One region of the Streptomyces sp. R35 genome, then DNA from elsewhere that is predicted to be linked to it. Evidence: riboswitches for the same ligand, from Rfam matches in the RefSeq annotation. Region 1 holds a riboswitch; the other holds the start of a gene.

Region 1 (4,979 bases):
GTGCTGACCGCGCTCGGGGCGTCTCGCGCGCAGGCGTCGGAGCAGGACGCTCGGCGTGACATGCCGGATCTGGCCCTGGTCGTGGCCGGTAACTCGGGGCGGACGGTCGCCCTGCACTCGGGTGGCGGGGACTTCGTGCGGCTCTGGCGATTGCTGGCACCCATGTACACGGGGACGGAGAGAGTGCCCACGGCCTGGGAGGCGGGCCGCTTCCCGAAGGTTCGGGCCACGGTGGTCTGGGGGCTGACCGGTGTCGGAGGCTGGCCGCAGACGAGCAGACCGCCCGGCGGCGATGTCGCCATCGAGCGCCAGGACCAGGTTTTCCTCGCGGCGGACGGCACGCCCTGGGTGCGGTCGGATCCCTCGCCCGGCGTGGAGGACGACGACATCCGCTGGCATCGCGCGCCGCGCTCGGTGTTCGACGAGTTGGCGCAGCGCGGGGAACTGTTCGGCTCCGCGAGCGGCTCGGGGACGGCCGGGGAGCAGGGTCTGACGGACGGAGCGGGGTGGGCGTTGTCCGGGCTCGCCATGGGCCTGGTGATCGGTGCCGGCGGCACTCTTCTGATACGCCGCGCGGCGGCCCGGCATGAGACTGCCGGACCGCCGCGGGAACCACGACAGGAACTGATCGACCTGTAGGGAGCTGAGGACCCGAGCGCCTGGGAGCCCGAGGATCCAAGAAACCTCAGGACGCCCCAAGGCACCTCAGGACCCGAGGGCCTGGCGAGCGGACCCCGGTGGGGTGCGTCAGCCGAGGTCGATCTCCGGGTAGAGCGGGAAGCCGGTGAGCAGGTCGGTGGCGCGGTGGGCGATCTCGTCCGAGATCTTCGGGTCCAGGACGTGCTGGGCCTTGGACGGGCTGCCCTTGGCGGTCCTGCCGGGCTCGGCGGCGGTGAGGACGCGGTCGATCAGGCCGGCGATTTCGTCCATCTCGGTCGTGCCCAGACCACGAGTGGTCAGCGCGGGCGTGCCGATGCGGATGCCGGAGGTGTACCAGGCGCCGTTGGGGTCGGCGGGGATGGCGTTGCGGTTGGTGACGATGCCCGAGTCGAGCAGTGCGGACTCGGCCTGGCGGCCGGTGAGGCCGTAGGAGGAGGCGACGTCGATCAGGTTGAGGTGGTTGTCGGTGCCGCCGGTGACCAGGGTTGCGCCGCGGCGCATCAGGCCCTCGGCGAGGGCGCGGGAGTTGTCGACGACGGCCTGGGCGTAGTCGCGGAACTCGGGGCGGCGGGCCTCGGCGAGCGCGACGGCCTTGGCGGCCATGACATGCGGGAGGGGGCCACCGAGGACCATCGGGCAGCCGCGGTCGACCTGCTCGGCGAGGGTCTCGTCGCACAGCACCATGCCGCCGCGCGGGCCGCGGAGCGACTTGTGCGTGGTGGTGGTGACGATCTGGGCGTGCGGGACCGGGTCGAAGTCGCCGGTGAGAACCTTGCCGGCGACGAGACCGGCGAAGTGGGCCATGTCGACCATGAGGGTCGCGCCGACCTCGTCGGCGATCTCCCGCATGATGCGGAAGTTCACCAGGCGGGGGTAGGCGGAGTAGCCGGCGACGATGATCAGCGGCTTGAAATCACGGGCGGAGGTGCGCAGGGCCTCGTAGTCGATGAGGCCGGTGGTGGGGTCGGTGCCGTAGGAGCGCTGGTCGAACATCTTGCCGGAGATGTTCGGGCGGAATCCGTGGGTGAGGTGGCCGCCGGCGTCCAGGGACATGCCGAGCATGCGCTGGTTGCCGAGGTCGCTGCGGAGCTGGGCCCAGTCGGCCTCGGTGAGGTCGTTGACGTTGCGGACGCCGGCTCGCTCCAGGGCGGGGGCCTCGACGCGCTGGGCGAGGACGGCCCAGAAGGCGACCAGGTTGGCGTCGATGCCGGAGTGCGGCTGGGCGTAGGCGTGCTCGGCGCCGAAGAGTTCGCGGGCGTGCTCGGCGGCGAGGGCCTCGACGGTGTCGACGTTGCGACAGCCGGCGTAGAAGCGGCGGCCGACGGTGCCCTCGGCGTACTTGTCGCTGAACCAGTTGCCCATGGCCAGGAGGGTCGCCGGGGAGGCGTAGTTCTCGGACGCGATCAGCTTGAGCATGTCGCGCTGGTCGGCGAGTTCCTGGCCGATGGCGTCGGCGACGCGGGGCTCCACGGCCCGGATCACGTCGAGGGCGCTGCGGAAGGCGGTGGACTCGGTGGAGAGGGGCTCTGGCATGACGGCCTCCGGACGTGGCGTTCAGCGTTCACGGGTCGGCCCAGGCGCACGGCACACAGTTGCTGGGGCCGCTCCCCGATGGTCGGTCCCATCCCAGCGCGCCAGTCACGGCCCCGCCGTCAGCCTACCGGGCGCGCCGGATCGCCGGGTTCCCCAGTCCACCATGCGAGCGACGATAGGAAATAGGCCACAAACTCACCCACCACTCCCCTGGTGCCGCTCGTCAAGGAACGGAGATCCCGTGACCGCTACGGAGACGACGGAGGCGTTCATCGCCTCGGCCGAGGCGCACAGCGCGCACAACTACCACCCGCTGCCGGTCGTCGTGGCGACGGCGGACGGGGCCTGGATGACCGATGTCGAGGGGCGCCGTTTCCTCGACCTGCTGGCCGGATACTCGGCGCTTAATTTCGGACACGGCAACCGGCGGCTGATCGACGCGGCGAAAGCGCAGCTGGAGCGGGTGACGCTGACGTCGCGGGCGTTCCATCACGACCGGTTCGCGGACTTCTGCCGGGAGCTGGCGTCGCTGTGCGGCAAGGACATGGTGCTGCCGATGAACACGGGCGCGGAGGCGGTGGAGACCGCGGTGAAGACGGCCCGGAAGTGGGGGTACCGGGTCAAGGGCGTCCCGGACGGGAGGGCGAGGATCGTCGTGGCGAGCGACAACTTCCACGGCCGTACGACGACGATCATCAGCTTCTCCACGGACCCGGAGGCGCGGGCGGACTTCGGGCCGTACACACCGGGCTTCGACATCGTGCCGTACGGGGATCTGGCGGCGGTGCGGGAGGCCGTCACCGAGGAGACGGTCGCCGTGCTGTTGGAGCCGATCCAGGGCGAGGCGGGGGTGCTGGTGCCGCCGCCCGGATATCTGGCGGGGGTGCGGGAGCTGACCCGCGAGCGGAACGTCCTGTTCATCGCCGACGAGATCCAGTCGGGGCTCGGCAGGACGGGGAAGACCTTCGCGTGTGAGCACGAGGGGGTCGTGCCGGATGTGTATGTGCTGGGCAAGGCGCTGGGAGGAGGGGTCGTACCCGTGTCGGCGGTGGTGGCCGACCGCGACGTGCTCGGGGTGTTCCGGCCCGGGGAGCACGGGTCGACGTTCGGGGGGAATCCGCTGGCCTGTGCGGTGGCGCTGGAGGTGATCGCGATGCTGCGGTCGGGCGCGTACCAGCGGCGGGCCGCGGAGCTCGGCGAGCATCTGCACCACGAGCTGGGTCTGTTGGCAGCCACGGGCCATGTCACGGAGGTGCGCGGGCGCGGGCTGTGGGCGGGCGTCGACATCGCTCCGGCGTACGGCTCGGGCAGGGAGATCTCCGAGAAGCTGATGGACCGGGGCGTCCTCGTCAAGGACACCCACGGTGTCACGGTCCGGATCGCCCCGCCCCTGGTCATCAGCAAGGAGGACCTGGACTGGGGGCTGGCCCAACTCCGCGGCGTACTGGGGGCGTAGGGAATGCCGAACCCGGTGGCTAGAGGATCACGTGGGGCAGGAAGCGGGCGTACTCGTCGGTGATCAGGCCGGAGGACTCGCGGATGCCGAGGCCCGCCGACTCGTCCTCGACGACCCAGGCGCCGAGGACGACACGGTTGCCGTCGAAGGAGGGAAGGGGCGCCAGTTCCTGGTAGCAGCAGGGCTCTTCGACGGGTGCGGCAGAGGCTGCGCCCGGCTCGTGGACCGTCACCCCGGCGCCCTCGCGGCCGAGGAGTGGCTTGGAGACGTATCCCTTGGTGGAGGCCAGTTCGCGTGGGCCGTCGAGGTAGGCCGGGAGGAGGTTCGGGTGGTCCGGGTAGAGCTCCCAGAGGATGGCGAGGAGGGCCTTGTTGGAGAGGAGCATCTTCCAGGCGGGCTCGATCCACAGGGTCGTACCCGTGCCGCCGCCGTTGTCGAGGGTGTCCAGGACGTGGTCGGCGAAGCGGTCGGTGGTGAGCCACTCCCAGGGGTAGAGCTTGAAGCAGCTGCGGATGAAGCGGAGTTGGTTGTCGACGAAGCGGCCGGAGAGCGGGTCCCAGCCGATCTCCTCCATCGAGATCCAGTCGGTGTCGAGGCCGGCCTGTTCGGCGGTCTCCTTGAGATAGGCGACCGTCATCAGGTCCTCGCCGAGTTCGTCGGCGGCGGAGTGCGCGAAGTAGAGGGGGCTGCCGGGTGGCAGGAGGGCTGCCTGCTTCTTCCAGGTGGCGACGAGGCGTTCGTGGAGGGAGTTCCACTGGTCGGCGCCCGGGAAGCGGTCCTCCATCCAGAACCACTGGGGCGACGCGGCCTCGACCAGCGATGTGGGAGTGTCGGCGTTGTACTCAAGGAGTTTCGCGGGGCCCGTACCGTCGTAGCGGAGATCGAAACGGCCGTAGACGGAGGGGAGTTCGGCACGGCGGTGCCAGGCCTCGGCGACGAGTTCCGCGACGCGCGGGTCGGTGATGCCGAGGTCGGCGAAGCGGTGCGCGGTGACGATGTGCCCGGCCGCCGCCAGGCACATGCGGTGCAGTTCCTCGACGACCTCCTCCAGCGCCTCGACCTCGGGGAGCGAGAAGACGTAGTACGCGCTCTCGTCCCAGTAGGGGCGCAGGGAGTCGTCGGGGATGGGGGTCCCCCCGGTCGAGCGAAGCCGAGACTGGGGGAGGGTGAGCGGGTAGATGAGGCCCTGTTCCTCGACGGTCTGCTGCCAGCCGGGGCGGGGGGTGATGGTGCGGCGTTCCATGGCGTACGGGTCCGATCGCGTCCTGGGCCTACGGGTCCGGGGACGTCCTGGGGCTACAGATCCGGGGCGTCGTGGGGTCAGCCGCCC
Region 2 (4,979 bases), 3.6 Mb from region 1:
CCGGCGGCATCGTGGGCCTGCTGATCGCGGGCCGTACCGCCGACCGCTTCGGCGCCGTCCGTGTCTCGGCGGTCTGGTTCGTGCTCACCGCGGCGGGCGCGCTGCTGCTCAAGGCACATCTCCCGCTGGGCGTGACATACGCCGTGGTCGCGATCACGGGAGTCTGGCTCTTCAGCGCGCAGGTCATGGTCTACGCCACCGCCAACACCGTCTACCGCGAGAGTGAGCGCGCGGCCGGGCTCGGCCTGGTCACCGGGGTCGGCCGCACCGGCGCCGTCGTCGGGCCCTGGCTGATCGGCTCGCTCGCCGCGAACGGCAACCAGAGCTGGGGCTTCACCACGTTCGCCCTGGCCGGGCTGCTCGGTGCCGCGGCGATCTCGCTCGTCCCGCCGGCCCGGCGCATGAGCGGGCGCCAGCGGGCCTCCGCCGGCGCCGTCGTCACGGCCGACGCGTAGGCGACGGCGAGCCCCGGCAGAACGTCATTGTTCTGCCGGGGCTCGCCGTGCCGACCCGCGTGCCGCTTAGCTCTCAATGCCGCCAAGCAGCCCGGTGACGGGCGCGACCAGGTCGGTCACCTGGTGCAGCTCGTTCAGGTCGTTCAGCCGGTTGAGTCCAGCGAGCTGGCGGGAGGGCAGCGGGAGGTCGGCCTGGTGTTCCGCGGGAATGTCACTCATCGCCAGCGAGTCGAGCTGGGTCATCGGGTTGAGCTTCCCCGCGTCCTGGGCCTCGGAGCCCGCCGCGCTCGCCATCGGCGCGGCAAGGCCCGTGACACCGATGGCGAGACCAACGGCGGCGACCATACGTCGTGTTGAGATCATGCTTTCAGCAACGGCCCCGGGCCCCCGGCGGACACGGCCCTCCCCCGTCGCTCACCCGTCAGGCGCATCGGGCCGTTGCGCTTGCCGACCGCTCCACAGCGGAGGAGCCTCGAAGGAGAGGCCCTTCGCGGTCCACTCCTCGCTGGGCCGCGGCCTTCCAAGGAGGTCACTATGGGCACTGCGGCATTCCCCACCTTCGACACCGAAGCGCTACGCCAGGGCATCGAGGGACAGAGTGCGACAGCTCTGCTGTCGCTGTACGCGGACGACGCGGAACTACGTGTCATCGACCGCAACACCCAGCCCAGCCACCCGATGATCAAACACGGTCGCGGCGAGATCGCCGACATGCTCAACGACGTCTACAGCCGCGACATGACGCACAAGCTGGAGCAGTGCGTCATCCAGGGCGACCACGTCGCCTACACCGAGTCCTGCGAGTACCCGGACGGCGTGCGGGTACTGGCGAGTTCGATGATGGCGCTGCGCGACGGCAAGATCGTCGAACAGACGCTTGTGCAGGCATGGGACGAGTAGGAAGGACCTGGCCGAGGGTCCAGATCAGGTCCCGTCTGACCTGGACCTTTTCGGCCAGCACGGCGATGGGCCGGTCGCGTACGCACCGGACTCGGCTGACAGGACCAGTTTCCGCAGCAGGTCTGCGAGCGTCTGCTTCTCTGCTGGGCTCAGTACTGCGAGCAGCGCGTTCTCACCCTTGTCCTCCGACACCACGTGCTGCTCGAAGGCGTCGAATCCGGCGTCGGTGAGCCGTACCCGTACGCGGCGACGGTCGCTCCGCTCATGGGTGCGGGTGAGCAGTCCCGCGTCCTCCAGCGGTGCGAGCCGCGCCGACAGGGCGCCCCGGGTCAGCCCGAGCATGTCGGCGAGCTGTGACGGGCTCGCCTCGTAGGGCGGGCCGAGCCGGCGCAGCATCAGCAGCACCTTGAACTGCCAGTGCTGGAGGCCGTCCGAGTCCAGGGTGTCCCGGCGGGCCTGCGCCGTGTGCCGGGCCAGGATGGCGAGCCGGGCGATGATCGCCTCCTTGACCGGGTCCATCCAGTCGAGTTCCTTCGACCAGAGCGCGACGTGCCGGTCGACCGAGTCCGCGGTCGCCGCGTCGGACGGTTCTGTCATGCGGGCCCCCACATAGTTTTCTTGTGGATAGTTTTTCGAATTACTACTTTCCTCGCCATGACGAACACCGCAAGCACGATTCGTACGGTCGTATCGCTGGACGAACTCCTCGCCGCTGTACGTGAGTTGAGGATCGGAGGTCGCTGGGAACGCGCGGCGGACCTGCTGGACGCCACCGATGTGACCGATCCGCGAGCCCGCGCCCGACTGGCCGTGGCCGCCGCCGAAGTCGCGCTGGAGAGCGACTGGTTCGGTGGGACCGGCCTGGCGAGGGCTCGGCTCGGCGCCGCGGAGAAGGCCTTCGAGGAAGCACGCCTGGACGGCCGTTGGGACCTGGACTTCCTGTGGCTGCGCCACGACTACCTCGGTCTGCTGCACGCCGGCGGCACCTTCCGCGCCGGACCCGGCGGCAAGGACCCGGAGGCCCTCGCCGCGCTGCGGCACCTCGCCGGGATCCTGCGCGACCAGGCCCCGGACGCGGTGCGCCGCGGCTGGGCCGAGATGTATCTGGGCCTGATCGCGGACAATCTGTTCGCCGAACGGGACAGCGCGCCCGCCCACTACGAGGCCGCCCTGAGCGCGGGCGAGTCGGGGGACGACCTGCTGTCCCGCGAGGCGCTGCGCCACCTCGGCGATCACGACCACGACCACGGCGACCACGCACGGGCGCTGGAACGCTGGAACCGGGCGACCACGCTCGGCGCCCGGGCCGGAACCGTCCCCGGCACCCTCTCGATGCAGATGCTCCTGGCGGTGCTCGCCCGCGACACGGGCGACGAGGCCGGAGCCGCCGCGCTGGCCCGGGAGATCGCCCGCTGGGCGGGAGCCATCGGAGCCGTGACCACCGAGGCGCAGGCCAACGGTTTCCTGGCGGGAGAAGACCCGACGGCGCCGCCCGCCGTCCAGGCCGATCATCCGACGAGCTAGGCTGACCGGCGGGCCGTGACTGGCGCTGAGGTGGAGTACCACCGGGGAGCGGCCTGACGAACGGGTCTTTGCCGCGCGCCTGGGCGATGTGTCAGCAACGCTCAGGAGAGCCCATGTCCCAGGCCCAGCTCATGGACGGCGCCGGTCTCGCGCGCCGCATCGTCGAGGAGACCGCCAAGCGCGCGGCCGGCCTCAAGGACCGTACGGGCATGGCGCCCTGTCTGGCGACGGTACTGGTCGGTGAGGATCCCGCCTCGGTGACGTACGTCCGGATGAAGCAGAACCGCTGCCGCAAGGCCGGTATCGAGTCGCGGCACGTCGCACTGCCCGCCGGCACCACGACGGCGGAGCTGGTCGCCACGCTCACCGCCCTGTCCGCCGATCCGACCGTGCACGGCATCCTGCTCCAGCACCCGGTCGGGCCGCACATCGACGAACGCGCGGCGTTCGAGGCCATCGCGCCGGAGAAGGACGTCGACGGTGTGACGCTGAGCTCGTACTCCGCGATGAGCTTCGGCCTGCCCGGCTTCGTGTCCTGCACGCCCGGCGGCATCATGCGGCTCCTCGACGAGTACGACGTCGACCCGGCCGGCAAGCGGGCCGTCGTCGTGGGCCGCAGCGCCATCCTCGGCAAGCCGGTCGGCATGCTGCTGCTCGGGCGCGACGCGACGGTGACGTACTGCCATTCGCGTACGGCGGATCTCTCGTCGGTGGTGCGCGAGGCGGACATCGTGGTGGCCGCCGTGGGACGGCCCCGGCTGATCCGCGGCGAGGACATCAAGCCGGGAGCCGTCGTGATCGACGCGGGCTACAACGAGGGGAACGTCGGCGACGTCGACTTCGACACCGCCGTCACCCGGGCCGGGCTGATCACGCCCGTGCCGGGTGGCGTCGGCCCGATGACGATCGCGGTCCTGCTGGAGCAGACCGTGACCGGAGCCGAAGGCCAGGCAGGCGTCTGACCGTCGCGGCTCAGCGCATCCACGCCTTGTACGACATCACATCCCCTGCCTTGAGGCCCCACTCGGGATCGGCCTTGGTGACGGTGTCCTCCAGGCCGAGGACGGCACCGGTCGCCGGGTCCAGGATCAGCATCCGGCGGCCGGAGTGGGCCGTGTCGTCGTACACGTACGCCTGCCCGGTGCGGCCCAGCCGGTCGGTGACCGCTCCGGCCGGGTGCAGCCCCTTCGCGTCGGCGAGGATGCGCGCGAGTGCGGCGCTCTCACGGCTGCCGAGCGTCCAGTGGTCCAGCAACTCGGCGACGGCGTCGAGGAGTTGAGAGGTGTCCATCTCCCCGGTGGTGTCGATCTCTTCGAGGTAGGCGCGCAGCCGCTCGGCGTCGTGCGGCGGTCGTGCCTGGGGCGGGGCGTCGCTCCAACTCGGCGGGTACGTCTGCCTGCTGAGGACATGGCCGTCCTCGACGGTGCGCGGGACGGGGTCGGCGTCGGTGATGACCGGCCTGCCGGGGTGGCGTGGATCGGTCGCGACGACGAGTTCCGTGTGGCTGCCGTCGGCCTTCCAGCGCACGACGCGCTCCTCGGGAAGCGTGACCGGCGGCCGGGCCTCGGGACCTGAGGTCATGCTCAGGCTCCAGGCCTGGAAGTGGGTCCCCTGGCGCAGCCTGAGCGCGCTGTCGGATGCCGCCGCGCGGCCGGCGAGGCGGTCCAGGGGTACGGGGGTGGAGCCGGCCTCGACGACCAGCGGGCGCGGGGCGGCCACGGCGGGGATGGTGGTCGTTCCCGACACCATGAGGGTGAGGGCGGCCACGCCGGCCGCCGCCGCGGTCCCGATGCTCCAGGTCCAGCGGCGCAGCCGTCGGGGGCTCTCGCTGTGCAGCAGCTGGTTGAGGCGGCGCTCCGCGTGCTGGTCCAGCGGGCGGTCGTGGAAGCGGGGGTCGCCGGACGGCACCGGGTTGGCGCGGCGCAGCAGTTCGAGTTCGTCAGCCATGGCCGTGCTCCTTCGGGGTGTCGCGGCGGAGCGTTGCGGTGCCGGCGGCCACGGTCGTCTCCAGGCGGTCGATCTCGGCTCTGAGGCGGCGGCGGGCGCGGTGCAGCCGCATCGCCGCGGCGCGGCTCCCGCAGCCGAGGGCGACGGCGACCT

Evidence for each region. A riboswitch is a leader RNA that binds a small molecule or an ion and turns the genes downstream of it on or off. The one in region 1 is predicted to bind ZMP and ZTP.
Region 2: linked by a shared signal. The riboswitch ahead of AB5J50_RS47010 (bifunctional 5,10-methylenetetrahydrofolate dehydrogenase/5,10-methenyltetrahydrofolate cyclohydrolase) and the one ahead of AB5J50_RS31020 (glycine hydroxymethyltransferase) in region 1 are both predicted to bind ZMP and ZTP.

Annotation. Positions count from the first base shown of each region.
Region 1 is NZ_CP163440.1:6,807,982-6,812,960, reverse strand. It holds gene AB5J50_RS31025 (hypothetical protein) at 1-639, shown strand, start outside; gene AB5J50_RS31020 (glycine hydroxymethyltransferase) at 748-2,193, opposite strand; ZMP/ZTP riboswitch at 2,225-2,312, opposite strand; gene rocD (ornithine--oxo-acid transaminase) at 2,435-3,649, shown strand; gene AB5J50_RS31010 (glutathionylspermidine synthase family protein) at 3,669-4,892, opposite strand; gene AB5J50_RS31005 (hypothetical protein) at 4,970-4,979, opposite strand, start outside.
Region 2 is NZ_CP163440.1:10,456,069-10,461,047, reverse strand. It holds gene AB5J50_RS47035 (MFS transporter) at 1-455, shown strand, start outside; gene AB5J50_RS47030 (hypothetical protein) at 522-818, opposite strand; gene AB5J50_RS47025 (nuclear transport factor 2 family protein) at 990-1,355, shown strand; gene AB5J50_RS47020 (MarR family winged helix-turn-helix transcriptional regulator) at 1,380-1,952, opposite strand; gene AB5J50_RS47015 (hypothetical protein) at 2,010-2,879, shown strand; ZMP/ZTP riboswitch at 2,885-2,971, shown strand; gene AB5J50_RS47010 (bifunctional 5,10-methylenetetrahydrofolate dehydrogenase/5,10-methenyltetrahydrofolate cyclohydrolase) at 2,993-3,841, shown strand; gene AB5J50_RS47005 (CU044_5270 family protein) at 3,852-4,826, opposite strand; gene AB5J50_RS47000 (RNA polymerase sigma factor) at 4,819-4,979, opposite strand, start outside.